3 regions of the Paenibacillus sp. 276b genome follow, and region 3 is predicted to be linked to each of the others. Evidence: predicted binding sites of a transcription regulator. Region 3 holds the regulator's gene; each other region holds the start of a gene.
The links. The regulator NrdR, encoded in region 3, represses ribonucleotide reductase genes. The targets are predictions, from matches to a motif close to AACACNATATATNGTGTT.

Region 1: a site for NrdR is predicted at 1,998-2,015, ahead of nrdI (class Ib ribonucleoside-diphosphate reductase assembly flavoprotein NrdI). Genes of this name have one in related genera too.
Region 2: a site for NrdR is predicted at 7,330-7,347, ahead of BLV50_RS17020 (anaerobic ribonucleoside triphosphate reductase). Genes of this name have one in related genera too.

The regions. Positions count from the first base shown of each region.
Region 1 is NZ_FNRR01000001.1:2,089,135-2,099,656, reverse strand. Features, by position in the region: gene nrdE (class 1b ribonucleoside-diphosphate reductase subunit alpha) at 1-1,611, opposite strand, end outside; gene nrdI (class Ib ribonucleoside-diphosphate reductase assembly flavoprotein NrdI) at 1,598-1,957, opposite strand; gene BLV50_RS08830 (hypothetical protein) at 2,242-2,463, shown strand; partial or broken gene BLV50_RS33745 (helix-turn-helix transcriptional regulator) at 2,775-2,999, shown strand; gene BLV50_RS33740 (ABC transporter substrate-binding protein) at 3,096-3,851, shown strand; gene BLV50_RS08820 (ABC transporter substrate-binding protein) at 4,040-5,035, shown strand; gene BLV50_RS08815 (response regulator transcription factor) at 5,226-5,954, shown strand; gene BLV50_RS08810 (sensor histidine kinase) at 5,983-6,828, shown strand; gene BLV50_RS08805 (response regulator) at 6,825-7,478, shown strand; gene BLV50_RS08800 (NosD domain-containing protein) at 7,668-9,023, shown strand; gene BLV50_RS08795 (nitrous oxide reductase accessory protein NosL) at 9,026-9,595, shown strand; gene BLV50_RS08790 (ABC transporter permease) at 9,621-10,442, shown strand; gene ccmA (heme ABC exporter ATP-binding protein CcmA) at 10,435-10,522, shown strand, end outside.
Region 2 is NZ_FNRR01000003.1:213,976-224,497, reverse strand. Features, by position in the region: gene BLV50_RS17040 (glycoside hydrolase family 3 C-terminal domain-containing protein) at 1-446, shown strand, start outside; gene BLV50_RS17035 (methyl-accepting chemotaxis protein) at 579-1,418, opposite strand; gene metE (5-methyltetrahydropteroyltriglutamate--homocysteine S-methyltransferase) at 1,783-4,131, opposite strand; cobalamin riboswitch at 4,350-4,548, opposite strand; gene nrdG (anaerobic ribonucleoside-triphosphate reductase activating protein) at 4,805-5,314, opposite strand; gene BLV50_RS17020 (anaerobic ribonucleoside triphosphate reductase) at 5,311-7,272, opposite strand; gene BLV50_RS17015 (hybrid sensor histidine kinase/response regulator) at 7,647-9,284, shown strand; gene BLV50_RS17010 (LacI family DNA-binding transcriptional regulator) at 9,332-10,345, opposite strand.
Region 3 is NZ_FNRR01000002.1:1,119,402-1,129,923, forward strand. Features, by position in the region: gene BLV50_RS16110 (methyl-accepting chemotaxis protein) at 1-908, shown strand, start outside; gene pstB (phosphate ABC transporter ATP-binding protein PstB) at 1,127-1,882, shown strand; gene phoU (phosphate signaling complex protein PhoU) at 1,946-2,605, shown strand; gene polA (DNA polymerase I) at 2,827-5,481, shown strand; gene mutM (DNA-formamidopyrimidine glycosylase) at 5,598-6,428, shown strand; gene BLV50_RS16135 (manganese efflux pump) at 6,583-7,356, shown strand; gene coaE (dephospho-CoA kinase) at 7,366-7,962, shown strand; gene BLV50_RS16145 (lytic transglycosylase domain-containing protein) at 7,959-8,522, shown strand; gene BLV50_RS16150 (alpha/beta-type small acid-soluble spore protein) at 8,630-8,851, opposite strand; gene nrdR (transcriptional regulator NrdR) at 8,967-9,434, shown strand; tRNA gene BLV50_RS16160 (tRNA-Ala) at 9,620-9,692, shown strand; tRNA gene BLV50_RS16165 (tRNA-Lys) at 9,709-9,781, shown strand; partial or broken gene BLV50_RS16170 (IS3 family transposase) at 10,002-10,522, opposite strand, start outside.

The DNA of each region.
Region 1 (10,522 bases), on a different contig from region 3:
TACTTTCGATGTGGTGGGACGGTAATCCGTAGTCACATAACGATCAAAATATACCCCAGTCGCATAGTCCGATTGCTCGAATCCATAGAACCGTTGACCCGTTTGCTCTGCAAACTCCATACTTTTCTCCAGAGAATGATAATTCATGGTCATAAAGAAGGTACGTACAAAATCCTTGGCCTCCGAGCTCTCATAAGCAATCCTGTTTTTGGCTAAGTAACCGTGCAGATTCATGGCACCCAAGCCAACGGAATGCATTTCGGAATTGGCTTTTGCCACACCGGGAGCATTGGCTACATGTGTCATGTCGCTGACGGAGGTTAGTGCGATCATTCCCTCATGAACGGATTCCTTGATCTTGCCACTCTCCATAACATTAACAATATTGAGGGAGGCCAGGTTGCAGCTGATATCTTTGCGAATAATATCCGGTTGACCATAGTCTGTAATTTCAGAAGTTTCTTGGAGCTGGAAGATCTCTGTGCAAAGGTTCGACATTTTGACTTGTCCTACGTTTTTCAAGGCATGTGCTTGATTGGCATTGGTTTTATTAATGATGTAGGGATAACCGGATTCAAGTTGAGTCATCGCTATTTTGGTCAGCATATCCCGTGCGCTGAGCGATTTTTTCTTCTTCACGCGGTCGTCAGCCAGCAAGGTATCATACATCACGTCCAGATCCATATCATCCAAATGTGTTCCATACGCCTTGTAGACACTATAAGGTGCGAAGAGGTACAGGGGCTCATTATCTTGAGCCAGCTTATAGAAACGATTAGGGACAATAAGTCCGATAGAGAGAGTTTTCAGCCGGATTTTCTCATCCGCATTAATCTTTTTGCTATCCAGCAGTTCCATAACGTCCCAACCGAAAATATTATAGTATGCTGCACCAGACCCCTTACGTTGACCCATCTGATCAGCGTAGGAGAAGCCGTCTTCCATCAGCTTGAGAACAGGCGTGATGCCTTTAGCAGCACCTTCAACCCCTTTAATGACTTCACCACGAGCACGCAACTTCGACAGGTTGACAGCCACTCCACCACCGATTTTGGATAACTGCATACAAGTGTTTAGTACATAGTTTATGGAGTTCAGTGAATCATCCATTTCAAGCAGGAAGCAAGAAACCAGTTCACCGCGCCGACTTTTTCCCGCATTTAGAAAAGTAGGGGTTGCCGGTTGAAGACGCTGTTCCATCATAGAACGAGACAGCAAACAAGCCGTATCAAAGTGTCCTTGACCCAGATGAAGTGCTACGGCTGCTACTCGATCCGCATATTGCTCAAGGTATGTTTTGCGGTCATATGTTCTCAATGCATAATCAGTATAGAATTTAGAAGCTGCCATATAGGAAGGAAAGTTATATTGATAGCCACGCGTAATTTCAAATACGGTTCTAACTTGGTCAGCTGTATAGGAAGCATAGAAATCCTCGTAATAATCATGATCAATCATGAATTTGACTTGATCATCAATGTTGGCAAATGCCATACTTTTATCTTTGATTTCTCTCATAAACTCCTCTACAGCCTCTTTATCCTTATGTAACTGGAAGAAGCCATCAGAGTCGCGCTTTAGCAGCATGTTATTTAATTCAATATGACGCAATGCGGCTCACCTCCTGTTCAAAATACTCCACATCTCTCTTGGAGCCCGATAATTCAAATTTACTAATAACCGGGACGTTATAAGATGCAGATATCAAATCTGCACTTTTGGCAAAACGCTCACCCCAGTTACGGTTACCGCTGGCGGCCACGCCAATCAGGTATGCAGAGTTTTTTTGCAAAAAAGAAGACACCTTATCAGGTATCTGTCCAAAACCTGTTGTATATGTCACAAGTACGTACGGTTCATCAATCGTCATTTGATTCTGAATCTGAACAGCCGGCAGTTGAAGCTTGGAAATAAACCTCTTAACATTCCCGGTTATCGAATCATACACAATTAGCACTATCATATCCTCCTTGACAAATGAAAGGTGATCAAAAACAAACACTATATATAGATCTATTTCTTAATTTTATATCAATATATAGCTTTGTCAAATGCTTATCGGTATCAATTTTGTGAAAAACCGGATGAATGGGCTCTATTACTAGGTTTAATAAATTTGTGGCTTAGTAGATATCCATATTCGAAGACACGATATTTGGTGCATGAGAGAATTATGATTGACATTGAGAATTGTTATCATTTAGAATTTTGAAGAAGATTCGAAAAGAGGGATGCGCTATGATGACACATTTACAACAAAATCACCCAGAGGGTGAAGGACAGACAGCAGCAGATCTCGCATGGTATGGATTAAAGAACGTATTCAAGGATTCGGTCGACAAGGCCTATCGTTTGGTATACGAAGAAACACCAGACCATGTCATTCTTGTTGCTGCAAATCGTCACGGCAATATCGTCATTGATGCATACCGCATCCGTTCGTTCCAAATAGTGCCCATTTAGTATTACCAGGCCAACGGGTCGAGACCGTTTATTTAACGGATGGAGAGCAGATCATATACCGGATTCATATCGGCATCATTCCATATGAAGGACAGAAGGTGTCCTCTGAGCATTTGTTGACGGAGCTTGGTAGGTCAATCACGTTTCCAGATGCACAGGTGCAGCAACTTTGCGAAAAAATCGTCTGTTACTGGCATACCGGTGATTCAACAGATCGTTTCGCAAGCCAAACAGGTTTCCAGGACCTGCTGCATCTTCTGTTCAAGAAGCAGAACCAACACGAGAACGCACTCGAGAGAGCACGGAAATACATGCTGCATCACTATCAGGATACAATCACAGTCGAGAACCTGGCCGATGAAGCGGGCATGAGCCGCTATTATTTCATGAGATCATTCAAAGAGAAGTTCGGTCAGAGTTCGATGGACTATCTGCAAGAGATTCGCACCAACGAGGCCAAGCGTCTGATGGAAGCAGGACAACCACTGAAAGACATTGCTCTGTTGGCAGGTTTCAAGGACCAACACTATTTCAGCAGCCAATTCAAAAAGCAGGTGGGATTACCGCCTCGTACATATATTGCGAACAGGAAATGCAAAACAGCCGCGTACAGCTGGCCCAATATCGGGCATTTGCTGACCCTGCAAATCATCCCCTTCGCAGCGCCCATTGATCAGTTTTGGACAGATGATTACCGTCGGAAATATCGTTATGATGTCAAGGTAGCACTCAGCCACGACTATGATTTCAACCTCAAAGCATTGATGCGGGCCAGGCCAGACCGGATTGTTGCATTGGACGAGATGATCCCCGAAGAGGAGAAAGAGAAGCTGCGGCACATCGCACCGGTGTTGTTTCTAAGTTGGCACGGAGAGGATTGGCGGCAACATCTGCGGCGAACGGCCCGTTTTTTGGATCGGGAGAATGAAAGTGAAAGATGGCTTCTTCGATATGAGGAAAAGGTGGAAACGGTTCTTCATTATATTCCTCATTCGTTTCAGCAAGGTAAGCTAATCGCATTAAGTGTGTCTCCCCGGGGCATTCAGATCTGGGGTAGAAGAGCAGGAACCGTATTTTATGACGATTTGAAGATTGCAGCGGCTTCGGGTGTGGATCAGATCGAATTTACCAGATACGTGGAAGCCGAACAGCTTGCTGCATTCGATGCGGACGTCATCATCGTTAGTGTTATGAAGGACCATCATTCCCTGATGGTGTGGGAGAGGCTTCAACATGCGGAAAGCTGGAAACAGCTGCATGCCGTACGAAACCGACAAGTCTATCTGACACAGGGAGGACATTGGTTAAGCGAACCGATCCTGGAACATACAGCCAATCGGCATGAACTTCTGCTTCAGGAAGTAAACTTGCTATTTAGTGCCCGGTAATGGGCGAAAGTAGACATCTTCTTCTATTTTCTTCGCTGAGTAACATCTGTATAATCATCATGTGATAATCATTCTCAATACAGAAATGCGGAGGGGAACTCATGTCTCACACAGAAAATAATGATCTCTTTAGAAGAGATCGTTCAAAAAAGGCTACACATGGAAGGAAACGCGGATTTGCAGGATTGATGCTCCTGCTATTGGTTCTTTCACTTATGGTTGTTGCCTGCGGAAATAAAACAAATACAGCAGGGGAGCAAGCCACAACAGAAACGACCAAGACAAACGCAAGCGCAGCGACTCAAACTGCCGAAGAGCCTCAGACTCAGGTCATCGAACATGCCATGGGCAAAACGGAAGTTCCGCTACATCCAAAACGTGTTGCCGTATTTGGTCTGGAGGATCTTACATTGTCCCTGGGCGTACCGATGGTCTATGCATACGACTTTGATGGCTACTACTTGGATGACCAGCTCAAAGCACTGAACATTCCGCTCGCTGGAAATGCGGATTTCAATCCGAATCTGGAAGCCATCTTGGCAACCCAGCCCGATCTTATCGTGGTTCAGCGAAACGCCATTGATGACAAAGCGTATGAGGAACTGAGCAAGATTGCGCCAACCATTGCCTATTCACCGGATGATTGGGAGAAAACCATTGTGGAAATAGGCAAGGCAACGGGCTTGGAAGATAAAGCACAGGAGGTGCTTCAGGCGAACACCGACAAACTGAAACAGGCCAAGGAAGATATCATTTCGGCTGTGGGCCCGGACAAAACAGTTGTCTTCATGCGTCCATCGGACAAGGATCTGCAGGTGTTCTTTCCGAGCTTCGCTCCACTTATCTACACTGAATTGGGGTTAAATCCAGACGAAAGCGTTGCAGCATTCCAGAAGGATACTAAGGACGATTGGGGAGTCACGACATCTCTAGAGAAGCTGCCTTCTATTGGAGCTGATTATGTGTTTGCCATCTACGGAGGATCGATTAGCACGGAAGAAGAGTTCAATGAGAACAGTGCCGTTGCAACGGAAGTTGAGAAACTTCATGTATGGAAAACGATGCCTGCTGTGAAGGACAACCATGTGTTCAAAGTGTCAGCCAGACATTGGATGATGTCCGGCCCAATTGCAGACGGCAAGGTGGCAGACGATGTGGTAGCAGCCGTCACCGGCAAGAAATAAGCCTGGACATAATCGTTCATACATTGTCTACAATTCAGAGATAGATTATTAAAGGCATGGCTCTATGGAGTCATGCCTTTTGAGTACGTTGAAGGTATGCTGATTACATCAAGTTCACTCACTGGCTTGAGGCTTTACAATGAGAAACTAAGAAAATAACCAGAATATCGCAAAGATTTGGAGGTAAGACATGAACGGGACCCTGCAGCAAAATAGAATATTGATTGTAGATGATGATGAACGGGTCCGAAGACTTCTTCGCATGTATTTGGAGAAAGAACAATTTATCGTTGAGGAGGCTTCGCTAGGCTGGCAAGCCCTTGGGCAGCTTCATCACGGTTCTTATGCCTTGATCATTCTCGATTGGATTCTTCCCGATATTAAGGGAATTGAAATATGCCATTATCTTAGGACCAACTTAAGCATACCCGTCATGTTTCTGACAGCCAAGTCAGAAGAAACTGATCGGCTTGAAGCTTTCAAAGCAGGGGCGGATGACTTTGTCATGAAACCATTCAGTCCGAGGGAGGTTGTGCTACGTATTAAAACTATGATGGCTCGTTATAACGGATTAATCGAACCTGCGCCAAAAGATCATTCAGCGAGCGAGGTGTTGATTTCCTCCATTCTAATCAATCCAACTTCCCGTAGAGTCACAGTAGGACAAGTGGAGATTCATATGACTCCCAAAGAATTTGATTTGCTTTATCATCTGGCGACACACTCGGAAATCGCATTCTCCAGGCAGGATTTGCTGAGAATTGTTTGGAAAGTGGAGCATGAGGAAGATCTGGATTATCGGACTGTAGATACCCATGTGAAACGGTTGCGTGACAAACTATCCGAGTATGTGCCGAATCGGGAAGATCTGATTCAAACCCTGTGGGGGTTCGGTTATATTCTTCGTTTGCCTCACTGATTCTTATCTTGCAGTTCAGGAGGAGAATATGTCTTACAAACAAATCAAGTGGATGATCTTGCTCATTCCCACCTTGACCGTTGGACTGTGGGAGTATGTACGACATCAGTTTCTGCTCCCCTACATATCAATGAATTTGGGCAACTGGCTTACGCCTGTCATTGTATATGTCGTGAGTATAACGTTGTTAACTCGGCTGTTTCTGATGTTGGAACGTATTCAAAAAGAGCTGGAGCATGAGCGTGAAGCCAAAGCCGCATTGGAATCTCGTGAAAAGATGGCCAAGGAACTCCATGATGGAATCGCCCAATCCCTTTTTTTATTATCGGTAAAAGTGGGGCGTTTAGAGGAACAAGCCAAGTTGGATCAACAGTTGGACGATGTGTATTCGATCAAGAAAACGGTTCATGAAGTCAATCGTTATGTGCGTCAGGCCATTGCCGATTTACGTTATGATCCTAACGTTGACAATACCTTCACTACGAACGAATCGGTCACACTACTTGGTCAAATTCGAAGAATTGCCAAAGATATCCCCGTTCAAATCGAACTGGATTGGAGCATCCCGGATGATGCATTTACTGACAAAGAGAAAGTAGAACTGCTCGCTTGTATTCGGGAAGCTCTTTTTAATATTCAAAAGCATGCATCTGCATCCCAAGGATGGATTCAGGGAAATGGGCACAAGAAGTGCTGGAATATCACGATTCGAGATAATGGAAAAGGATTTGAGATGAATCCCTTTGAACGAAAGGATCGATATGGACTGAAAATCATGAGAGAGCGGATGAATGAGCTGAACTATAACATGCAATTCCGAAGGGAGCAGCAGCTTACTGTTGTCGAATTTTCAAAGGATGGTGAGATGTTATGAGCCATACTCGCGTACTTGTTGTAGACGATCACGCTCATGCGAGAGAAGCCATATGTGAAATTTTATCCATGGACCCCAGCTTCGAAGTGATTGGCGTCGTTTCGGACGGTCAACAAGCGATTGATTATACAGAACAGTGGCTTCCCGATCTAATCCTAATGGACATTCAGATGCCAATTATGAACGGTCTTGAAGCAACACAGCGGATCAAATTGGCGTTTCCTTATGTGAAAATTGTCATGATTACCGTCTCGGATGATGTACTACACCTTCTGGAAGCGTTGAAACGGGGAGCTCAGGGTTATCTGCTCAAAAACCTTGAACCCTCCATGTGGCTGGAATATCTTCATTCCATCGTTACAGAAGAAGCTCCATTGAGCCGCGAGGTGGCTTACCAAATCCTGAAGGATGTCTCACTCACGGAGAAAAAAGAACCTGACGTTCCACTAACGACAAGGGAAAAGGATATTCTGTATGGCGTGGCTGCAGGATGGACGAACAAAGAAATCGCTGTGAATTATACAATTTCAGAGTATACCGTCAAGAATCATTTAAAAAATATTTTGCAAAAACTGCAGGTTCAAAATCGTGTTCAACTGACACGTTACGCATTGGAGCAAGGGCTTATTACAGACCATAATCGTCTGTAATAAGCTTTTTTTACTATATCCGTGTGTTCTTTCTATTTTCATGTTAAGTGGATGTGATTTTTCTACTTTTACCACAATGACCTCACAATTTGGACACAAAACGTCCAGCTCTATAGCTAGCTTGAGCTATATGGTAAAAATTTGTTTTTATGTACACTATGAGCAGTGTGTTTCATGAAGGAGGTTATGATGTTTCGCGAACGGATTGTCCTGAGCATATTGCTGCTTATAGGGATACTGTTGATCCCACTATCTTACCCGCTGGACACTGCAAACGCTGCTCCTGAGACCAAAGATGCTATTCCACTCCAGTCAATCATTGATGGTTCTAGACCTGGAGAAGTGCTTGTACTTGAGCCGGGTATTTATTCTGGTCCCGTAAGTATAGACAAGAATATATCCATTCGAGGGGACTCATCCGTAATGGTATTGAATACGGAAGCTGAATCCACCATTACCATTCGTTCAGATGGAGTGACATTGCAGGGTTTCACGGTACGACACTTAACAAATGAACCCACTGCAGCGATTCAGGTTGAAGGAGATCGAGTAGAGATCACGGGCCTGGATATTCAGAGTCAAAGTTTTGGAATCGTGCTGCGGGGTTCTGTCGATGGGCTCATACATAGCAATACCATTTCATGGGCTGGACCGGAGTCTGCTTCCAGTGGTCAAAAGGGGAATGGCATTGATCTGTACAATTCCCATCGTACCCACATCGAAGACAACAAAATTACGGGCATGCGGGATGGTATATATCTGGAGAACAGTCGCAATCTTACGGTTAAGGCTAACACGCTGTTACATACCAGGTATGGCATTCATTGTATGTATATCGATGGCTCTTCTGTTGTGGATAATGTGGGAGAGAACAACAGTACCGGAGCCATGGTCATGGGCGTCAAGAATACGGTTGTATCGGGAAACTCTTTTCGCAAACAGAACGAAAATGTGCATTCACAAGGGATTTTGTTGTATGACGTACAGCAATCCTCGGTTCATAACAATGTCGTGGAAGGTAACCGTGTTGGCATGAACATTGCTGAATCCTCAGGAAATGAAATTCGCGGCAATGTGGTGCTCCGGAATTTCATCGGAATTCAGCTCGTTCTTGCGGAGGATAATCAGTTTACCAGAAACCAATTTGTTTCGAATGTGATTGAAGCTTCAGCGATGGACAGCCGGAACAATGAGATGAAGGAAAACTTCTGGGATTCCTTTCAAGGTCTTGACCTTAACGATGATGGAATTAGTGAACTGTCCTATGGAATTAATCCTTTTTATGAGCAAGTGGTCAACCGGAATTCGGCCTATCAGCTTTTCTTTCAATCTCCAGGCATGATCTTTATGAGCAACTTGTTTACGGAAGGCAAGGCAGAGTGGACAAGCGACAGATCGCCATTAATGAGCATGGAAGCGGTATCACAGACGACGAAGGTAGGTACACAAGTGGTCAAAGAGATAACCGGGGTTTGGATCATCGGATGCATTCTGCTGGGCCTGGCCACTTTTATTATGATCAATATGGGGGTATTACGAAAATGAGAATGAAAACACATTGGAAAACAGTTATGGTGCTTCTCTTTGGGGTGCTGTTATTAACAGCTTGCGGAAAAAAATACGAGGCATTGCCTATCAATGAAGACGTGGATATCTGTGCCATTTGCAAAATGCAGGTGAAAGATGATGCCTATGCCACGCAGCTTACCACGAAAGACGGTAAAAATTATAAATTTGATGACATTGGTTGTATGCATCAGTGGAAAGAAGAGAACGGAACAGATAACATCGGGATGGATTTTGTTCGTGATTATAATGACAAGGAATGGATTGAGTACAGCAAAGCCACTTATGTATATGATGCTTCACTGCGTACACCGATGGCTTACGGCATCCTCAATTTTAAGGATAAACCATCTGCCGAAGCTTTTGTTGCCGAGCAGGGTGTGGGAACCATTATGACCGCTGAAGACCTCGCCTCCCACGACTGGAAACAAAACACAGAGACGATGGATATGATGGGGGAGCATGGGCATTCCGAGGAGGGAATGGGTGAAGGCGTGCATGAAGAAACACATGGAGAAAGCGAATCAACGGAAGAATCAGGCCACAAGTAATGACCAATGAAAATGGTGATGCATGATGGGAGATATGGTACAAGTCGTCCGACGAGAAATGAAAATGGGATTTCGCAACCCTTGGGCATATTCATTTTTGATTCTTTTCTGCGTGTTTAGTCTGAGTTTGTTAATCATCAATTCTCAGAATTTTGTAGCAGGATACTCTGGCACTACAGGTTCCATGTTAAATCTTATTCTTTATCTGTTGCCGCTGATGACCCTCTTTCTGGGCTCGTTCTCGTTGACTTCTGAAAAGGAAGAGGGCAGCTGGCAGCTGTTGTCCACTTACCCCATCGGCACGATGTCTTTTATTGTTGGCAAATATCTGGGGCTGTCGGTTGTATTAATGACGATAGTTACATTCGGATATGGCCTGATGGGACTTCTTAGCGGATGGGTGGGTAGCCCTTTAGATGTTAAGACATATCTTTTGTTTCTGGTATTCTCCTGCGGACTGGTGTTGCTATTTCTGACTATTGCACTGTTCATCGGTTCGTTATCCAAAAATCGCTGGCAAGCGTTAACGATATCGGTATCCGTTTGGTTTTTTGCTGTGATCGGGTGGCCCACGCTTCTAATTTCCGTGCTGGGACTCATGCCGTATCAGTGGGTAAAACCCTTACTCACCGTTCTAACCTTCATCAATCCGGCTGAGTTGGTACGTTTGTTTGTGGTGATCAAACTTGGCGGGGGCTCGATACTGGGACCTGAATATTATCAGTGGGTAGATTGGGTACATCCATCGAGCGGGAGCTGGATCTTTATGGGGATATGTCTGCTGTGGATTACATGTTCTATCGTGGCAGTATACGGGATATGGGAAAGGGGACGTTCCCATGGATAACGTGGAAACAGAGATTGTTGGACTGTGTAAATCCATAAAAAAACAACAGATTGTTGAAGATATATCCTTTCGCGTTTCTT
Region 2 (10,522 bases), on a different contig from region 3:
TTATGGTGGGCAAATCTTCTGCTGATGTTCAGCTTGTTGCTGACCTGACGGTACAAGGGGAGACTATTCCTTCCCGTAATCTGAGTGTGGCTACACGTGCCGAGAATTACGATGCATACTTCGGTGTGGATCTGGATGAGAGTAAGGAAGGCGGAACTTCTGTCCGTGTGATTGGTGAGCAAGGATGGATTGGCTTCAAGGATGCAGATCTGGGCAGCAATGCAGCAGCGCTTGAAGCTCGTGTATCATCAGAGCAGGCAGATGCGGTATTGGAAGTTCGACTGGGTGCACCTGACGGTACACTGGCAGGACGCGTGGAACTGGCACAGGGTGAGGCACAGCAGTGGTCCACGGTTAAGGCAGACCTGAAAGGTGTATCAGGTCAACAGGATGTATACCTCATGTTGTCCGCAGGAGTACGTGTCAGCCATTTCGAGATTCATTAAGTCGGATAGAATAACATTAGCAAGATGACCATGACCAAAATGGAATGATAGTAAATGAAAAATCCTCCGAAGAGATTCGGAGGATTTTGTTTGTGCATTTGGTTGAGTGGGTTAGGAGTTTCTTTTTCCTTTTTACTTTCCGTCAAATGTAATCAGTTTGTGCACAAATTGTTTCAATTGTTGGTTCGTTGCATTCAACTGCTCAATCGTGCTCATAAAATTGTTAACTAGTTCCGCTTGCTCCTGAGAACTCGCGGTAATCTCCCCAAGTTCATTCTCCATCCCCTGAATGGATTGGCGGACGGAGAGGAGGGACTCTTCAATACGCGTGGTCGCTTCCTTTGTATCTACGGACAGCTTGCGGATTTCCTTGGCGACAACGCCAAATCCTGCACCTGCTTCACCGACACGAGCAGCTTCGATGGCGGCATTCAGGCCGAGCAGATTCGTTTGCTCCGAGATTTCACGGATGAAGCTGGCGACCTGAGTCACGTTGCCTGATTTCTGTACAGCTTGTTTGGAGTTGTTGCGAATTTCTTCGGTGGTGGCGCTCAGCTCCTCCGAATGTGCAGCTACGTGCTGAACGCTGTCAATCAACTGGTTGGTCAGGTTTTCGGTAGCATTCATGAGCTGCTGCAGCTGATCCTGATCATCCATACTATAGAGCAGGTTGAATATAGCGATGACCTCGCCCTGTTCATTTTTGATCGGAAGGTAGGCGACATCAAACGGTACTCCAAATAACTCCTTCGGGTAATGATCAAATTGTTTGTCCGTACCGCCTTTCAGATCGGCAAAATCACGATTAGGCTCGAGCAGTGGATCACCTGCTTTGAACTCCAGTTGTTTTAACGACTCTCCTGCGGAAAAATACAGGAATTTCTCCCGGTCAATAATGGAAAGGGTTACATCTTGGCGAATCGTATCCCGAAAAAAGGGCATACATGCGATTAGTGATTGAATCATATCCATTGGAAAGGTCCATCTCCTCAATTTTCTGATCTGATAAACGATTGTTTTAAATTGTTATTTAATAACTGCCTATATCATATATCGTCATGCAATAAGGAATAAAATAGAGAGAAATGATAATATATGATCCTTTAGAAGAGTTAGCTGTAGTTTCAAATACCTTTAGCTTCTGCATGGTTGTTCCGGGTGTACCGGACGGTAACTGGCAGGACACGTTGAACTGGCGCAGGAGTACGTGTCAGCCATTTCGAGATTCGTTAAGTCGGATAAAAAAGACATTGCCAGATAAACAAATAGAATGATAGTAAATGAAAAAAGCCTCCGAAGGAATTCGGAGGCTTTTATTTGCATTCACAAGCTTTGTTTAGATTGAGGAATCAGCGGTTACTCGTTCTCTTGCTGTACGAGCAGCGTCCACCATGATGCTCAATGCATCTACAACTTCCGCTTTACCACGTGTTTTCAGTCCGCAGTCAGGGTTTACCCAGAACAGATCTGCTGGCAGCACTTGAAGTGCACGCTCAATCATATTCAACATCTCGTCCTTGCCTGGAACACGCGGACTGTGGATATCGTATACACCGAGTCCGATGCCTTTGTCATACGTATTCTGCTCGAAGCTGCCTACCAGTTCCCCATGGCTACGGGATGTTTCGATCGAGATCACATCTGCATCCAGGTCGCTGATGGCTTCAATAATATCATCGAACTCGCAGTAGCACATATGGGTATGCACCTGCGTTGTTGGTTTTACGGTAGCAGTAGCTAAACGGAAGGATTCCACGGCCCATTGCAGGTACTCATCCCACTTGCTCCGTTTGAGCGGAAGTCCTTCACGCAGAGCTGGCTCATCGACCTGAATCATCTCAATGCCTGCTTGCTCGAGCGCTTCAACCTCGTCGCGAATGGCGCGAGCAATTTGGTAGGATACTTCACTGCGTGGAATATCCGAGCGGACAAAGGACCAGTTCAGGATCGTTACCGGACCTGTGAGCATGCCTTTCACCGGTTTGCTGGTCAGTGTCTGGGCATAGGCCGTTTCTTTCACCGTCATCGGTTCATTGAACAGTACATCTCCGTAGATTACAGGTGGCTTCACGCAGCGTGAGCCGTAGGACTGTACCCAGCCATTTTTGGTGAAGGCGAATCCGGTCAGCTTCTCACCGAAAAACTCAACCATATCGGTACGTTCGAACTCACCGTGTACCAGCACATCCAGACCGATTTCCTCCTGGATGGTAATCCATTCTTGGATCTGTTCACGCACATAGGCATCATATTGCTCCGCATTCCATTCCCCTTTACGGAAGAGTGCACGTGCTTTGCGCACGTCTGCCGTTTGCGGGAAGCTGCCAATGGTTGTTGTTGGCAGCAGCGGGAGCGACCATTTTTGCTGCTGCAATTCGCGTCGCTCCTGGAATGACGCGTTGCGAAGCAGCTGCTCATCAGCATGGACCCCTGCAGGCGCACCACTCAGGCGTGTCCGTGATTCGGACTCGCTCAGCAGGTGCACCGCTTCGGTGCTTGCCTGGGCGCGGCGGCTGGCTTCAGCCAAAGCCGCTGCTTGGTCCGCCTGCTTTGCACCGCCGGACAACAACGTGCCGAGCGTCGCTATTTCCTCCAGCTTCTCGTCAGCAAAGGCCAGGGCATTGCGCAGTACCGGATCAAGCGCGCTCTCCTGAGCGGCAGTAACCGGTACATGCAACAGGCTGCAGGAAGGCTGAATGATTAGCTTGCCTTCGGCTGCGAATTCAGCCACCTGCTCCAGCAGCTTCGCCGTCTCTGCGAGATCGGCACGCCAGATGTTGCGCCCGTCGATGACACCGGCGCCCAACCATTTATCCTGCGGGAAGCCATGCTCCCGCAGGCTGGCGAGGTTGCCTTCATAGCCGTGGACCAGGTCCAGGCCGATTCCGGCAACAGGCAGTGCTGTCACGACCGGATAAGCTTCCACCGATTCGAAGTATGTTTGAAGCAGCAGCTTCAATTCCGGTGCAGCTTGTGCCAAGGCAGCATACACCTGTTGCAGCAAGGCTTCATCTTCGGAAGAGACAGCCAGCGTCAGAGCAGGCTCGTCGATCTGTACCCACTGTACGCCTTCTGCTTGAAGTTCAGACAGAAGCTGGGCGTATACGGGAACGAGGCGTGTGACGATCTCTGCGAAGCGTTCCGCGTCATAGCCTTTGGCGAAACGTACATACGAGTACGGACCGACGACGACCGGTTTACCTTCCAGCCCAAGCTCCTGCTTCGCTTCGCGATAGGCGGCAAGGGGTTTATTTTCAAGCAATGCAAATGCAGTATCATTATGAATCTCAGGTACGATGTAGTGATAGTTGGTGTTCAGCCACTTGGTCATCTCACAGGCTGTTGCCTGATCATTACCCCGGGCCATGGCGTAGTAGGTAGATACGGATACCGGTCCGCCTGTATGGTTAAAGCGCTCAGGAACGACGCCAAACATCGCGGATACGTCAAGAATATGATCATAGTAGGAGAAGTCGCCCACAGGAATCAGATCGAGCTGCTGTGCTTGCTGTTTCTTCAGATCTTGCAACCGAAGTGTGGTCAGCTCCTGATGAAGCGTAGATTCATCGATTCGGCCAGCCCAGAAGGACTCCAGTGCTTTTTTCCATTCGCGTCCCGCACCGATACGGGGGTAACCAAGGTTGCCTGTCAGTACTTGTGGCTGTTGTTGCTGTGATTGCGACATGTAAAATTCCTCCTCATTTATAATAGGTAACTCATCAAGTTGAAGCTATTGTGGTGTGTTTCTTTTGAAAGCATCAAAAAAAGGCATTCCTTCCGATTCCATACCCCGAGAAACAGGCATCATGAATGACGACTGTGCACAAAGATAGAATGGGAAAGAACACCTGCTATAAGTAGTTGTAGCGGTTGCTCTAACACCTTCCTATCTTCCGTAGGTCATGCGATGCTGTCGAAACAGGCAGGTCTCCTGGCTTGCGGATCATGGTCATATGCATTCCTTCCCGGTGGTTACACCAGTGGATTATATGCACAGACTCCCCGTATACAGTGGCGGGACCGCGACGGATTTACACCGTGCTTCCCTTTTAAGCCTGACCACGCATGTAGCGCGGTAGGCACCTGTTTCCGTGTGCAGAAATGTGCGTACACATCTCTGGCTATGAAATTGGCGACCAAGCATAGATGATAGATTGTATCATGATGCAATCGTCTTATACTTGCTCTTATGCTACCAATCATAGACGATAACCTAAGGGCTTGCAACATATATCATTAATCCGATCGGAAATAAAACAGTGCTCTATGAATCCTAGATATATTGGCAGATTTGACTCCTTAAAATGAACCATATCATCGCCCACGCTGTGCTTGATCCCCCTCAAATAAAAAAATCGTTACCATGCATCTAACTGCATGGTAACGATTGTCTGGCCAGCCATTGTTGCACCCACATTAACGATGCGCTGATTACGACTGCCACGAAAAGGAAGAGACACATCACGTTCAGCTGCGATATAAGGCCCGTCGATAATGACGTCGCATAGCCGGGATAACTCCGCCCGTGACGGGTCTGTAATCAATTCCTCATACACAAACCCCGTGTATGCCCATACAGTCAGATCAGGTCGTGCAGCCCGAAGCTGCCGAACCCAGGAGGAGCATTCTGCCGCAGAGAAAAAAGGATCACCTCCGCATAACGTTACCCCTTCCAGCAAGGGATGAGAGGTTACCTCATGCAAAATCTGCTGCTGCCGCTCCTCCGTAAATGGTTCGCCTGCACGGAAGCTCCATGAGCCGGGGCTAAAGCAGCCCGGACAGGCATGGCGGCATCCGCTGATGAACAACACGGCACGCAGGCCAGGCCCCTCATTCACCGATTCCGGAATGTAACCATACAGATTCAACGATGCTTCACCCGGTCTCTCACTTCGGCCTGCTTCGCCCCATTGAAGCGCACTTTATAGTCACCGGTCAGATATCCCGTCACCCGGCGCAGCCGCTGGAAATGCACGTGGGTTTCATGAGCCTCACATCCGGGACATACATCTCCAATAACGCCCTCATAGCCACAGGACGGACAGCGGTCAATCGGATGATTAATGGAGAAATACCCGATGTCCTGGGCCAGCGCGTATTGCACGATTCGTTGGAAAGCGGCGGTATTGGCCCTTACGTTCCCGTCGAGTTCGACATAAGAGATCGCTCCGGCATTACATAGTGAGTGGAAGGGAGCTTCCAATTCAATCTTGCGATAGGCAGGAAGGGAATGATAGACCGGAATGTGAAATGAATTGGTGTAGTATTCCCGGTCATTGACCCCCGCGATGCTGCCGTATCGCTCACGATCAATCTTGGTGAATTTGCCGGACAGTCCCTCGGCGGGCGTAGCGAACAAGGTGATATTCAGGTTATGCTGCTCACTCATCCGGTCACAGAATTCTCTCATCGTACGAATGATATTCAAGGCTTCTCGATGTACATGGAGGTCTTGTCCATGGTGACGGCCATATAGAGCGGTCATACATTCAGCAAGTCCGATAAAACCAAGGGATAACGTACCATGTTTCAACAGATCGGCGACCGGTTCATTCGGAGCCAATTGTTCACCGCCTTCCCATACTCCTTCCCGCATCATGAAGTCCGATGCTTTGGCAGGCTGGTTCATCTGAATTCGATACCGGTGCAGCAGTCCATCCGTAGCATTGTGCATGACGGATTCCAGCGCCGTATAGAAGCCAGCCCGGTCAGCGATGGCTCTTGCTCCCTGGCAGATCCCATATCGAATGCCGAGCTTGACCAGATTGATGGTGTTAAAGGACAGATTGCCTTTGCCGCTCTGACGATTGCGTCCGAAGCGATCAGCCAGTGTGCGTGTCCGGCATCCCATCGTCGCAATGATCGTATCGGGATCTTCCGGTTGATAATAGAGAAGGTTGAAGGAAGCATCCACATTGACAAAGTTCGGATACATGCGCCGTGAGGAGCAGGTCACAGCAAGCCGGAACAAGTCGTAATTCGGATCTCCCTCAGATTGATTAATTCCTTGCTTGCACTGGAAAATATGTTGTGGGAACACGGGCGTTTCTCCGTTACCCAGGCCCCGAATGGTCGCTTCCAGCAACGACCGGGACACGAGCCGACCTTCGGCTGAAGTGCACAGCCCGTAGTTCAGCGAAGTGAACGGAATCTGTCCCCCAGCACGACTGCTCATGGTGTTCAAATTATGGATCAGAGATTCGGCAGCCTGTTCGGTCTCCAGTTCCGTTTCTTCACAGGCAAAGGCAAAGGCTCGAGGACACTTCTCCTTTGCTTCATCGCTATCCAGATGCAGTTGCTCATCCTCAATTGGGGCAATCTCCCCAAACAGCCGTTGCCCCTTCCGATAATGCTTACGGAACGAACGCTTCACATAAGGTGCGAGATCCCAGTCGATTTTATTGGCGGATACACCGCCGTACTGGCTGTTTTGCTGGGATTGAAAAATAATGGCCACCAGTGCCATGGCAGACATGATTGTCTGTGGTGTACGAACCGAACCGTTGCCGGTATTGAATCCGGAGGCCAGCAGTCGGTCAAACGGAATAAAGATACAGTTGGTCGTTCCAAGGGCATACTGATCCAGATCGTGTACATACAGATCGCCGTTCTCCACAGCTAGAGCGAGCTCCTTAGGCAGCACATGACGCAGAGCATGCCACTTGGCGGTCTCCGAACCGAGCCTGCTCATCTTGCCGCTGAACGAGTCTCCGTTCAGATTGGCATTCTCCCTCAGCGTATCGGCATCTTCAGCACCAATAATTCGTCTTCCCAGGTCAGATAGAAGATCAGATGCCGGTGGAGAGGCATACTCAAGCATGTTCATATCAGTTCCTCCTAAATAATGAAATTGAAATTGTATAGGGATAATGTCCATTCATTGAACACTACATGTAGAGTTTCTTTATCCATTTATAAACTATATATTGTTATTTAGGTGTGATAATGATCACATGGGAGAGGCTGATCGACTGTCATGATTTATAGCCCTGAATGATAAATGTTTTCAAAGCTGGAGGGTAAGCGTATAATTTCTATTTACCGTGCAAGTTCAGTTGACGATGCTTGAAAAAAGGATAGAAAACTTCATATATGAATAGTTTGTGACAGCTGTTTTGGAACATTTGATCCCTCGTTAATCGATTGAATCATACTGTGGGATACGGATTTGAAGTGCAGCTAAAACAAGAGAGGTGAATCATGGGAACGTTAGGCATTACAAGGGGCTTCTATGAAAATATACAGGAAGCCGCATCCCATATTGTAGATGTATTAAGCGGTATATTAAAGGTGAACACCATTTTCGTTGCCACGAATGATGGCGTGACGAATGTTATTATGGAAGCTTTTAACCGCGAGGAAGAGTTGATCGCCAAAGGTAGTGAACTTCCATTTGAAGCGTCATATTGTAGCTTGGTCTTAAGAGATAAGGGCAGCAGTCTGATCATCACGGATACATGTGAACATCCCCTTACGAAATCAATGGACGTAACAAGCGGACTGGGCAATCGTTTCTTTGTGGGGATTCCCATTATGCGGAGATCCGGGGAAACGTTCGGCACGATCTGTCTGATGGATGACCCTGATTATGTGATCAGTGAAACGGATATGAAAACTCTGCAAGCCATGGCCGTTTTTCTCGGATATGTTGTGGATCTGGAAGATACGCTGCAAGTCCAGGAACAGAAGCTGAGTGATTCGGAGCAACTACAAGAGCAGTTGCAGGCAGAGAAGGAACGTGCGGAGTCTGAGGCAATGACCAAGACGCAGATGCTGTCGCTGATGAGCCACGAAATACGTAATCCGCTGAACGGCATTCTGGGATTAACGGATCTGATGCGTACACCAGATATGTCGGACGAGCAGGCAGAATATGTGAATATGATTGAAACCAGCGGTAACATTCTGCTCTCCCTGCTGAATAATATGATGAGTTTTAACGTCAATGACGCAGGCAAAACGGTTGTACACGATGATCCATTTGATCTGGTAGCCACGATTGAGAATACCGTTTATCTCTATGCGGGACTGGCGCTGAGCAAGAACATTGAGCTGGGATTGAACCTTGATCTGAATGTGTCCCAGGTTTTTGTCGGGGATGAGATCAAGATCGGGCAACTATTGGCCCATGTCATTCAGTATGCTCTAGATTCAACACGGACAGGTTCGGTATTGGTTACGGCAACCGTAGCTGGTGGAGATGCAGAGGAGGCAGGTACGCTTCAACTCCATGTGAAGTACACCGGACGTATGTTGTCTTCGGACAATAAGCTTAGATCATTTAACAATTTGGATGGAAATATAAGTACACAGAAGCTGGTAGGAACCAATCTCGGTTTGGCGGTCAGCCAGAATCTTGCCATCCTAATGAACGGCCGTATTCAGGTGCATGGCATGGGAGACAAGGAGACAGAATTCGAGATCTGCCTGCCGCTCCGCAGACATTGGGAACTGCCTCAGCTTGCCAATATTCAGCATCGACTGAAGGGCAAAAAGGTGCTGCTTGCCAAGGACCCTGACATTCTGCAAGGGGCCTCTTCCCTGATGCGCAGATGGGAGATGGATGTGCATATGACCTCAGTTACCACCGAAGCGTACGACTGGATTCAGGAGGGCTTTAAGCCTGATGTGGCCGTTGTGGATATGGGACTGTTGGAGGGTGGTGCTGTGGATTTTGTACACAAGCTGAAGCGCTTGGTTACAGATTCACCGGTCATTGTTCTGATCCCGTATGGCATGCATATCGATCCACATGAAGCGGAGGTCTTCGATGCGGTCCTGACCAAGCCGGTGAAGCAGGCTGATTTGTTGAATGCGTTAAGCATCATTGTGCATTAAGAATATGTGAACATATATTAAACTGGCGCACCTGTTACGGGTGCGCTTTATGTTGTTATTTTGAAGGAAGAGGAAGCTCGAACAAGCAGCTCCGAGTCGACTTTAAATACACGTTTGTCCTGAAAATCATTTGTATTCATCGTATCAATCATCTTCTCCATAAGAATGGCCCCCATCGTATACTTGGGCTGGTTCACCGAACTTAGCGTAGGATGAATGTATTTGCTGATTCGATTGTTGTCCACACCTACGATAGCCAATTGCTCAGGGATGCGTATCCCGTATTCCATACATGCTTTGTATACACCTAGCGCCATTTCATCATTAGCCGCATATACAGCGGAGAAGGACAGGCCTTTGTTAAACAGTCTTTTGATGGCCTCGTACCCACCTTCCTCATTGAAGTTCCCATTCTCGATCAGTTCGGGACGGAACGGAATCTGATGATTGCGCAGGGCCTTCAAGTAACCTTCTAGCCGTTCATAGCTGTCAATTGCTTCAGGATAACCGTTTAAGAAAACGATATTTCGATGTCCGGCCTCAACGAGATGCTGAACAACTTCCTGGGAGAATTTCACGTTGTCTGTATATATACACGGGATCTGATCATGTTCGATATATTTGCCAACGATGCCAATGCGATACCCCTTATCCGCAAGCTGGAATAATTCCTCATCCGCCAGCATGGGCGTGATAATGATGACACCGTCAATGGTTCGATCCAGCAGCAAATTAAGATAATCGACTTCTCTCTCTTTCAGGTTATGAGCATCACATATAATGACCTTGTAATGGCGGGCATAGGCGATGTTCTCAATGCCTTTTATAATTTTGGCATAATAGGAGTTGTTAATATCGGGAACGATTACGCCAATTGTCATGGTTCTCTGTGAACGAAGATTCTTGGCTGCTGCGTTGGGGTGATATCCCAATTGCTCGATGGCGCGCATCACCTTATCTTTGGTCTTGGTGCTTACTTTGCTGTGCTGATTAATGACCCGCGATACGGTTGCCGGGGACACACCTGCAATGGCAGCTACATCAATGATTTTGACATCCATATTCTTCACAACTCCAAATAAGTGATTGACAATTAATTCAAATCCATTATAATTCCAATTGAAAACGATTACAAGTTATAACCGATTGAAACAATAATTGGGATAGTGGAGGAATAAAGGGTTTAATATTCAATAAAATGTAATCGATTTCACTAACTCCAGTTGTGATAAATAGCG
Region 3 (10,522 bases):
TATACCGAATGTTGAATGGACGCTTCGCGGCAGATCTTTTCTATCGTAAGCCGGTTGTACACGCAGCGGACTCTTCTCCTGTTATTGTCGATGTGCATGCAGAAGCGACCGCGATTATTGACATCGCTCTTGCACGCAGTGAGCAACATTTCTACGATTGTTTGATCGTTACGGAAGAAGACCGATTGCTGGGTGTGTTGACGATGAGGGATGTTATGTCCCTTTCCCGTAAACTGCAGCATGTGGCTTCGGAAGAACGTGTACATATTATTACACAGAGCAGACAGGAAATAACGAGAATCAACGACTCCGTCACCAAACTGGTTCAAGCTGCTCAAAAGGCTGGGGTAGAAGCGTCTCAGATCATGCAGTTGTCCGAACGGGGAGCGAGCAGTCTCAGTCAGGTTGATGCTTCCTATAACCGTGTATATCAGCATATGGAGGGTCAGCAGAAACACGCTGATGACATGCTGAGCTCTATCGACATGGGTTCCGGGATGGCACGTTCCATTCGTTCATTGGCTGACCAAAGTGGGTTACTCGCTATGAATGCTTCCATCGAAGCGGCACATGCGGGGGAGTACGGACGGGGTTTCCAGGTCGTTGCTGGTGAGATTCGTGCACTAGCCAAGCAGACCCGTGAGGTTGCGGGAAATATGTCCTCTTTACTGGATGATATCGGAGGATTGACCAGACAGACTGTAGAACTGGTGAGAGCAAGCGCGGCAGAGATTGACAGCAGCTCCGTTCATGTAAACGAAGGAGGGGCTGCATTCAAACAGCTGAACACGGCTGTGGCAGGCATGTCCCATATTGCAGAGGATATCGCGAAGGAAGGCAAAACGGCTGGAGAATTGGCCGAGCACATTCGGGAGAGACTGGAAGATATGGTCCAGGCGGATGACTAAATGACGGTAGGATAGGCATCATTCATACGCAATGATCGGATAGGAGGGTCATGGGTGTGAAAGATGTCTCTTTTTACATTCCGTTAACATGAAAGTGATACTGTTTTTACAATGAGAGGGTAGGATATTATAGATGACCGAGAGCCAAGTTCAATCATTGGCATCGGTCTACGTAAGGGAATCTGGTTGTCCCTGCCGCGAAGGAGAAGTGAACATCCATGAAGGACCTCATTCACATTGAAGGACTTAATTTATACTATGATACGCATCACGCGCTTAAAAATATATCGATGGACCTGCCGGAGAAGACGGTTACCGCGTTTATCGGTCCGTCGGGCTGTGGTAAATCGACCTTGCTTCGTACATTGAATCGGATGAATGACATGATTCCGGGCGTACGTGTGGAAGGACAAGTTATGTTGGACGGTTCCGACATTTATAGCAATGAGATTGAAGTAGAGACGCTGCGCAAGCGGGTCGGAATGGTATTTCAGCAGCCTAACCCTTTTCCAAAATCGATCTACGATAACGTGGCCTACGGACCACGACTTCACGGGGTGACGCAAAAAGCCGAACTGGATCGTTTGGTTGAGCAGAGTCTTGTTCATGCTGCACTGTGGGATGAAGTAAAGGATGTGCTCAAAAAATCGGCACTCAGTCTCTCTGGTGGACAACAGCAGCGCCTCTGTATTGCACGTGCTCTGGCCGTGCAGCCTGACGTACTGTTGATGGATGAAGCAACGTCTGCACTTGATCCAATCTCAACGCTCAAAATTGAGGAACTGGTCAAGGAATTGCACCACAAATACACAATTGTAATGGTAACCCACAACATGCACCAAGCTGCTCGTGTATCGGGTCGTACGGTATTTTTCCTGAACGGAGAAGTGGTGGAGGCAGCGGATACAGAAACATTGTTCTCCACACCGCAAGATTCCAGAACCGAGGATTATATATCCGGACGGTTCGGATAAGCTAGCTGAGTTCGAACGATCCCGGCGTGTCCGGAGATGATGGATAAGGAGGACATGGAATCTATGATTCGCAGAAGAGAATTTGATCAGGAGCTTGAGGAACTGCGCACACTGCTTCGGCAAATGGGTGAGCATGTTGGCACAGCGTTGGATGGTGCTATTGAAAGTTTACAGACGATGGATGCCGAGAAAGCTCAGGTCATCATCAAGAATGATGCGAATCTGAATGCCTTGGAAGACAAGATTATGGAATTGGGTTCCAAGCTCATCATTACACAACAGCCGGTAGCGAAGGATTTGCGACGCATTATTGTTGCCTTCAAAATCTCAAGTGACTTGGAGCGTATGGGTGACCTTGCGCTGGATGTGGCCAAAGTGACCCTTCGTATGGATGGGCAGGAGCTCATTAAACCGCTTGTGGATATTCCAAGAATGGCGGAAATCGTGAAGTCCATGATTGAGGAATCCATTGAATCCTTCCTGAAAGAAAATACGGATCTGGCCTACAAAATGGCTCAGACCGATGATCAGGTTGACCAATTGTACAGTCATATGATCAGTGACCTCTACTCGTTTATGACAGACCATCCAAATAAGGCTTCCCAAGCGATGCTCTTGATGTTGGTAGGACGTTATATCGAACGGATTGGTGACCACGCAACAAACATTGGTGAGAGCACGGTGTATCTGGTAACAGGAAAACGCCCTGATTTGAATCAATAGGTAACCGTTTTTAGTGGAATTGGGGTATTATTCGTAGCGAAATGAAGGGACTTTCTCTCGGGCGGCCTGTGAACAGGCAATCCGCGGAGGGAGTTCCTTTTTTTTGCAGGCCAGATTATGGCCTATAAAGATGACTATTTTTTTTGTTGTAACAGGTGTGTATGGTATCATGAGAGTAGATGTGATTGAAGGATTGACCATACGATACGCGAGGTGCTGGAATGGACAAGTTTATTCTTATAGATGGAAATAGCATTATTTACAGGGCGTTTTTTGCAATGCCACCGCTAACTAACTCGAAAGGCTTGCACACCAATGCGGTGTACGGCTTCACCACGATGCTGCTGCGCTTGCTGGAAGAGCATAAACCGACACATGTGATGGTGGCATTTGATGCAGGCAAAGTTACGTTCCGACACGAAGGTTACCAGGAGTATAAGGGTGGTCGGGAGAAAACACCGCCGGAGTTGTCGGAACAATTTCCGCTGCTGAAAGAGCTGCTTCAGGGCTTCGGGATTGCCCAGTTTGAGCTTGCAGGGTTTGAAGCGGATGATATTATCGGAACATTAACGAAACGTGCGGATGAAGCCGGAAGACAGGTTCTCGTTGTGTCAGGTGACAAAGATATGCTGCAGCTTGCCTCTGAACATGTGCATATCGGGCTTACGCGCAAAGGGGTAACCGAGATTGAGCTATACGATCCCGCTCAGATCAAGGAGCGCTATGGTCTGACCCCGCTGCAAATCATTGACCTCAAAGGTCTGATGGGCGATGCGTCCGACAATATTCCGGGCATTCCTGGTGTTGGAGAGAAAACGGCTCTGAAGCTGCTGCACCAGTTCGGTTCGGTTGAGGAAGTTCTTAACGGCACAGGTGAGCTAAAGGGCAAAATGAAAGAAAAAATTGAGGCTCACGCCGAAGATGCACGTATGAGCAAGCAGCTTGCCACGATCCACCGTGAAGTTCCATTGGAACAAACTTGGGAAGATATGCAGTTTGCTGGCTTAAAAGAGGAACTGGCAGGTCCGGCTTTGGCCAAGCTCGAATTCAAGTCTTTGCTAGAGCGCCTGTCATTCCGTGCAAGTGTAGTTTCTGAACAGGAAGCCGTTCCGGCGGCCGTAGTGGAATCCTCCATTGCAACAGAAGAAACGATTAGTGAACTGTTCAGTTCACTCGAATCCATTGATGTGCTGCATGTGGAGACACATGGTGATAACCCGCATCAGGCGAAACTCATTGGACTTGCTGTTGGTTCAGCCGAAACCTATACATTCCTGTCTTCCGAATTGCTCCAGTCAGATGCAGCTGCCCCAGTACGAGAATGGCTCGGCAATGCAGATCAACCCAAGCGTGGTTATGATCTACATCGTGTTGATCTGGCACTGCATGCGCATGGCATTGAGTTTGCTGGAGCGTCCTTTGATGTGCAATTGGCTGCCTATTTGCTTGATCCAACTGAATCGAATCAGACGATTAGCGGCCTGACCACGAAGTATGGTCTGCCTTCCCTCGTGGAGGATGATTCGGTTATGGGCAAAGGTGCAAAATACAGAGTGCCTGAGGCGAATATATTGGGCGATTTTCTATGTCGTAAAGCGGCGGCAGTAGCAGCCATTATTCCACTCCAAGAGCAGGCACTGGAGAGTAATGAGATGAACGCACTTTTCCATGAACTGGAGATGCCATTGTCACGTATTCTTGCAGATATGGAGAAACAGGGGATTAAGGCTAATACGGCAGATTTGAAGGCTTTGGGTAGTGAGTTCGAAGAAAATATAAGCAGGTTGATGGCGGAAATCTACAAGCTTTCCGGTACGGAATTCAATCTGAATTCACCGAAACAGCTGGGTGAGATTTTATTTGATAAACTCGGTTTGCCTGTGGTGAAGAAAACAAAGACAGGATACTCTACGGATGCCGAAGTATTGGAGAAGCTGGCTCCATATAATGATGTAGTCAAACATATTCTGCAATATCGTCAACTTGCCAAGTTGCAGTCCACATATGTAGAAGGACTGCTCAAAGAGATTTCAGATAAGGATGGCAAGGTGCATACGTTTTACCGTCAGACGATTGCGGCTACTGGACGTCTTAGCAGCCAGTTCCCGAACTTGCAGAACATTCCGATTCGGATGGAGGAAGGCCGTAAAATCAGAAAGGTATTTGTTCCTTCCGAACCAGGGTGGTCCATTTTGGCAGCAGACTATTCGCAGATTGAACTGCGCGTCCTTGCACATATTTCAGATGATGAGCGGCTGAAGGAAGCTTTTGTCCAGGACATGGATATCCATACGAAGACGGCCTCAGATGTGTTTGGCGTGAAGCCAGAAGAGGTGGATGGAGACATGCGTCGTTCTGCCAAGGCGGTTAACTTTGGTATCGTATACGGGATCAGCGACTACGGTTTGTCTCAGAACCTGCACATCACGCGGAAAGAGGCAGCACAGTTCATTGATCAATACTTTGAAGTATTCCAGGGTGTGCGTCGATATATGGATGATATTGTGAAGGAAGCCCGTCAGGATGGTTATGTCAAAACGTTGTTGGAACGCCGTCGTTATCTGCCAGAAATCAATGCAAGCAACTTTAACCTGCGTTCCTTTGCTGAACGGACAGCAATGAATACACCGATCCAGGGAACTGCGGCAGATATCATCAAGCTTGCCATGGTACAGATGGATGAAGCACTGCGTGAACGCAAGCTGAAGAGCCGCATGCTATTACAGGTGCACGATGAGCTTGTATTCGAAGTGCCTGCGGATGAAATGGAACTGATGAAAGAGCTGGTTCCTTCGGTGATGGAAAAAGCATTGGAGCTGTCAGTGCCGCTAAAAGCGGAAGTCAGCTACGGAGAAAACTGGTACGAGGCTAAATAATAGATCCCAAGCGGGTTTTCCGTTATTTTACAAAATATTTTTCAACTGTTTTCGACACAAGAAGGGGTCCCGCTGAGCGCCATCTTCCGTTATAATATAGGGGAGGTGAGAACATCATGCCGGAATTACCGGAAGTCGAAACAGTCAGAAGAACATTGAATCAACTTATTGTTGGCAAGACCATTGACTCCGTTACCGTTAGCTTGCCGCGGATTATTCAGCGGCCGGACGACATAGATGCATTTGCAATGGAACTTAAGGGACATACCGTGATCGGTGTGGAGCGCAGAGGCAAGTTTTTGCGTATTTTGCTGGACGGGCTGGTGCTTGTCTCCCATCTGCGGATGGAAGGCAGGTACGGGGTATACCAACAGCATGAGGAAGTGGAGAAGCATACCCATGTTATCTTTCACTTTACCGATGGTACAGAATTACGTTACAAGGATGTCCGTCAATTCGGTACAATGCATCTCTTCAATGCAGGGGAGGAACTGGTATCCAAACCTTTGTTAAAACTGGGGCTGGAGCCGCTTGATCCTGCGTTTACTGTAGCTGCATTCCGTGATGCTGTTGGCAAACGCACGACCAAAATTAAAGCCGTCTTGTTAAATCAGGCATATGTGGTCGGCATCGGGAATATTTATGTGGACGAGGCCTTGTTCCGCGCTGGAATTCATCCAGAAACCATTGCCAAGACATTAACCGAAGCCCAGTTAACCGTGCTGCATGAAGCGATCGTGGTTACGCTCCAGGATGCGGTGAATGCAGGAGGTTCCTCCATCAAGTCCTATGTCAATGGACAGGGCGAGATGGGAATGTTCCAGCATCAGTTGAAAATATATGGACGCAAGTCTGAACCTTGTGCAACGTGTGGCACATTAATCGAGAAGAGTGTTGTAGGTGGTAGGGGCACGCATTACTGTCCAAACTGTCAACCGCTGCTCTAAATCGTTGATGGGTTTGGTAGCATGAACGAAATCGTCAAATTGTAGCACCCTTGGATTCCTCCCTCCATATACTGATATGGCAGAAATAAGCGGGCGTATACCCATACTGGCAGCCGCCAGTTGGAACGAGTTCCGCACAGGGGAGGAATCCGGGGTGCTGCATCATTTTATTTCATTACTGGCGCTTGCTTTGGCGCTTAGTTTAGATGGTTTTGGAGTCGGGATTACATATGGGCTGCGGAGAACTAAAATTCCGCTGTTATCCATTGTCGTCATTTCCATCTGTTCGGGTCTGGTTATTGCATTATCGATGCAAGTAGGTGTGCTTCTGTCTCATGTCGTATCTCCGGACGTGGCTTCAATTGTTGGAGCGGTTATTCTGATCGGTATTGGCGCATGGTCGTTGCTGCAACTCATTCGAAAACGGGGCAAGGAACAGCTGGAAACGGACAATGGAGTGGGTGAGGGAACAGGAGCAGGAACAATCCGCAGTAATACGCAAGCCTCACCAGAAGCTCAGTCGAAGGGCAGGAATCAGGTGCTCGCGCTGGAGCTTGAGCCATCTGCTTCTGGAGGATCTCTGGAACGAATGGTCTTTACACTTGAGCTGCGGAAGCTGGGTGTGGTTATTCAGATCCTGCGTAGTCCCTCGAAGGCGGATATGGATAACTCGGGCAGTATATCCGTCCAAGAAGCGATGTGGCTGGGGATAGCCCTTTCTCTGGATGCTTTTGGTGCAGGATTAGGGGCAGCATTATTGGGATTTCCGACTTTGTGGACAGCATTAGTTATTGCGTTGTTTAGTGGGGCATTTCTGTCACTGGGCATGAAAGTTGGGTTGCGCTTTGCTGCTCTGCGGTGGATGCGAAGATTATCTGTGTTACCTGCGCTTTTATTAATGTTTATGGGAATAATGAAGTTGTTGTGAGGTGAAATAATGAATATTGGCTTAACCGGCGGGATCGCGACAGGCAAAAGCAGCGTGTCCGCCTTTCTCGCCAGTAAGGGAGCGTTGCTCATTGATGCAGATGTTATTGCCCGGGAAGTAATGCTGCCCGGGCATCCCGTTTTGGCTGCGGCTGTTCAGCGGTTCGGACAAGCCATATTGAATGAGGACGGAACACTGGATCGGAAAAAGCTTGGCAGTATTGTTTTTCAGAATCCAGAGGAACGTAAGGCACTTGAGGCTATTACACATCCAGCGATCCGCAAGGAGATGCGCGAGCGCGCTGCTCTGTACGAGCTTGAACATCCGGACAAGCTGGTCGTATCGGATATTCCGTTATTGTACGAGTCAGGGCTGGAGGATGGCTTCGAAGAGGTGATGGTTGTTTACGTTCCGAGGTCAGTGCAGCTAGAACGACTGATGAGCCGGGATGGAATGACGGCAGAACAGGCAGATGCCCGTATAGACGTGCAGATGGATATTGAAGATAAGAAGCAGCGTGCTGACGTGGTTATCGATAACAGCGGCTTGTGGTCAGAGACGGAGCAGCAACTCATTTCATTTTTGCATCGTAAGGGCCTAATATGAGATTGCTGCGTAAGAAACGGGTACTGTTGTTGATGTTTGTGTCTTTTGTATTGGTGCTGTTCCTGAATACCAATTGGATGTCATGGTTCTATCCGATTCATTATAAGGAAGAGATTCGGGCCCAGTCTCAGAGTTATGAGGTTGATCCGTTTCTCATCGCTTCCATCATCAAGGTGGAGACCAATTTTAAGACAAGCAAGGAATCCAAGAGAGGTGCCATCGGATTAATGCAGCTGATGCCTGACACCGCGAACTGGATTATGGAGCAAGCCAAAATTCCGGGAACCTCATTGGAAGAATTGAAGCACGAGCCTGAAAGGAATATCCAGCTGGGCACCTGGTATCTACGTAATCTGTCAGATCAATTTGACGGGAATGAAGCGGCTATGATTGCTGCTTACAATGCAGGTCCAGGTAAAGTGAACTCATGGTTAAGGGATGGCGTATGGGACGGTTCATTCGAGACGGTCAAAGATATTCCGTTTGGTGAAACCCGGCACTATGTACAACGCGTCATTTATTATTATAATCAATATGTAAAGATCTATAATACGTTCTAAGTTAAGACACTTTGGATTCATGCTCTAAAATAAGTAGAAGCACCGAGCAGGCCGGTTGTTCACCGGCCGCTCCATGCTCCTCTGTGTACCGTATTACGATGCAGATATTATTGGTATTGACCTGCCAATTGCTGTTCTGCAATTGTTACCAGACGCTTCGTGATGTATCCACCGATCGAACCGTTCTCGTAAGAAGTCATGTTACCTTGGTATCCGTCTTGTGGGATGCTGATTCCGAGTTCTTGAGCAACTTCATATTTCAGTTGTTCGAGAGCTGCGGAAGCTTTAGTTACCACCAGGTTGTTGGAGTTACCATTGCTTTGTGCCATTGCTGTTCACCTCCTCGCGGTTGGTAAAAGTATTATGTGTCGGCAATACGATTTTCATAACTAAATGCATGCAGGCAATTTCTGGTAAAAAGTAAAACGTGGGAAGTGATCTGATTTGAAATGTCCTTATTGCGCCTACCTGGGCACAAAGGTGCTTGATTCAAGGCCGGCCAATGAATCAAAATCGATTCGTCGTCGTCGTGAGTGTGAGCAATGTAGCCGTCGATTTACAACTTTTGAAATGGTGGAAGAAACACCGCTGATCGTCATCAAGAAAGATGGCAGTCGTGAGGAATTTAGCCGGGACAAGATTCTCCGTGGCCTGATTCGGGCTTGTGAGAAACGTCCGGTCTCTGTGGAGACACTGGAAATGATGGTATCTGAGGCAGAGAAGTCTCTGCGAAATACAGCCGATGCAGAAGTAGAGAGCCGTCAGATTGGCGAACTGCTGATGGAACAGCTGTTTCCAGTGGATGAAGTAGCCTATGTGCGCTTTGCTTCGGTGTACCGTCAATTCAAAGACATCAATATGTTCATGAAAGAACTGAAATCTTTATTGTCCAAAGACAACAACGAGGATTAGTGAAACGGGTAAAAGGGGAAGAGCATTCTGGGGTTACCATCTGTGTGTTCCAGTAAAAAGGTTGTTCTTCTCCAATCACTTTAGCTTCAAGAAAAAGTTGTTGACAGCAAAAGCTGTATTTTATATGATATAGGAGTCGCCTGCGGAGCATTGCAGTGTTGGACAACTTGTTACATTCATAATTTGGGGCCTTAGCTCAGCTGGGAGAGCGCATCGCTGGCAGCGATGAGGTCAGGGGTTCGATCCCCCTAGGCTCCATACAAGAACATCATATGGACTCTTAGCTCAGTTGGTAGAGCAGTTGACTCTTAATCAATTGGTCCAGGGTTCGAGTCCCTGAGAGTCCATCAAAAAGAACGGCAGAGATGCCGTTCTTTTTTTATTAGGAGACAACTTGATTGCTTTTATACAGTCACAGAGTCTTTAAGTGGCAAGATGCATAACTATCTGACGAACTTGTCGTGCTGCGCCGTGGGAAGAAAAACAAATTCCTGACCCGACTTGAATTGAAAAACAAAAACCAGGGTGCCGTAAATGAAGTGACCCCTTAAAGTTAGACAAATATTTTTATGCAACCTGTATGGCATGAATTCGGTATTGTACCGGGCTCATGCCTTTTAATTTTGACTTAATGCGTTTGTGATTGTAGTAATCGATGTATTGTGCTAGTTCTTGCTTGAAGTCATCTAGACTTTCAAACTCATTAAGATAGAGAAATTCTGACTTCATAATGCCAAAGAAGTTCTCCATTACTGCGTTATCGTAACAATTTCCTTTGCGTGACATGCTCTGGATAATCGCCCGTTCCTTCAAAGCATGTTGATACTGCTTCATCTGGTAGTGCCAGCCTTGATCCGAATGCAGGAGGAGCTCATCCTCGTTGGATAAGCGTTTAAAAGCTTTATTTAGCATGTCGGAGACTAATGAATAAGTAGGGCGAGATCCTACTGTGTACGTGATAATTTCACCGTTAAATAAGTCCAGAACAGGTGATAAATAAAGCTTTTCTCCAAACAACTTAAATTCCGTAATATCGGTAACCCATTTCTCATTTGGTTTTTCTGCTTGAAAGTTACGATCCAGTACGT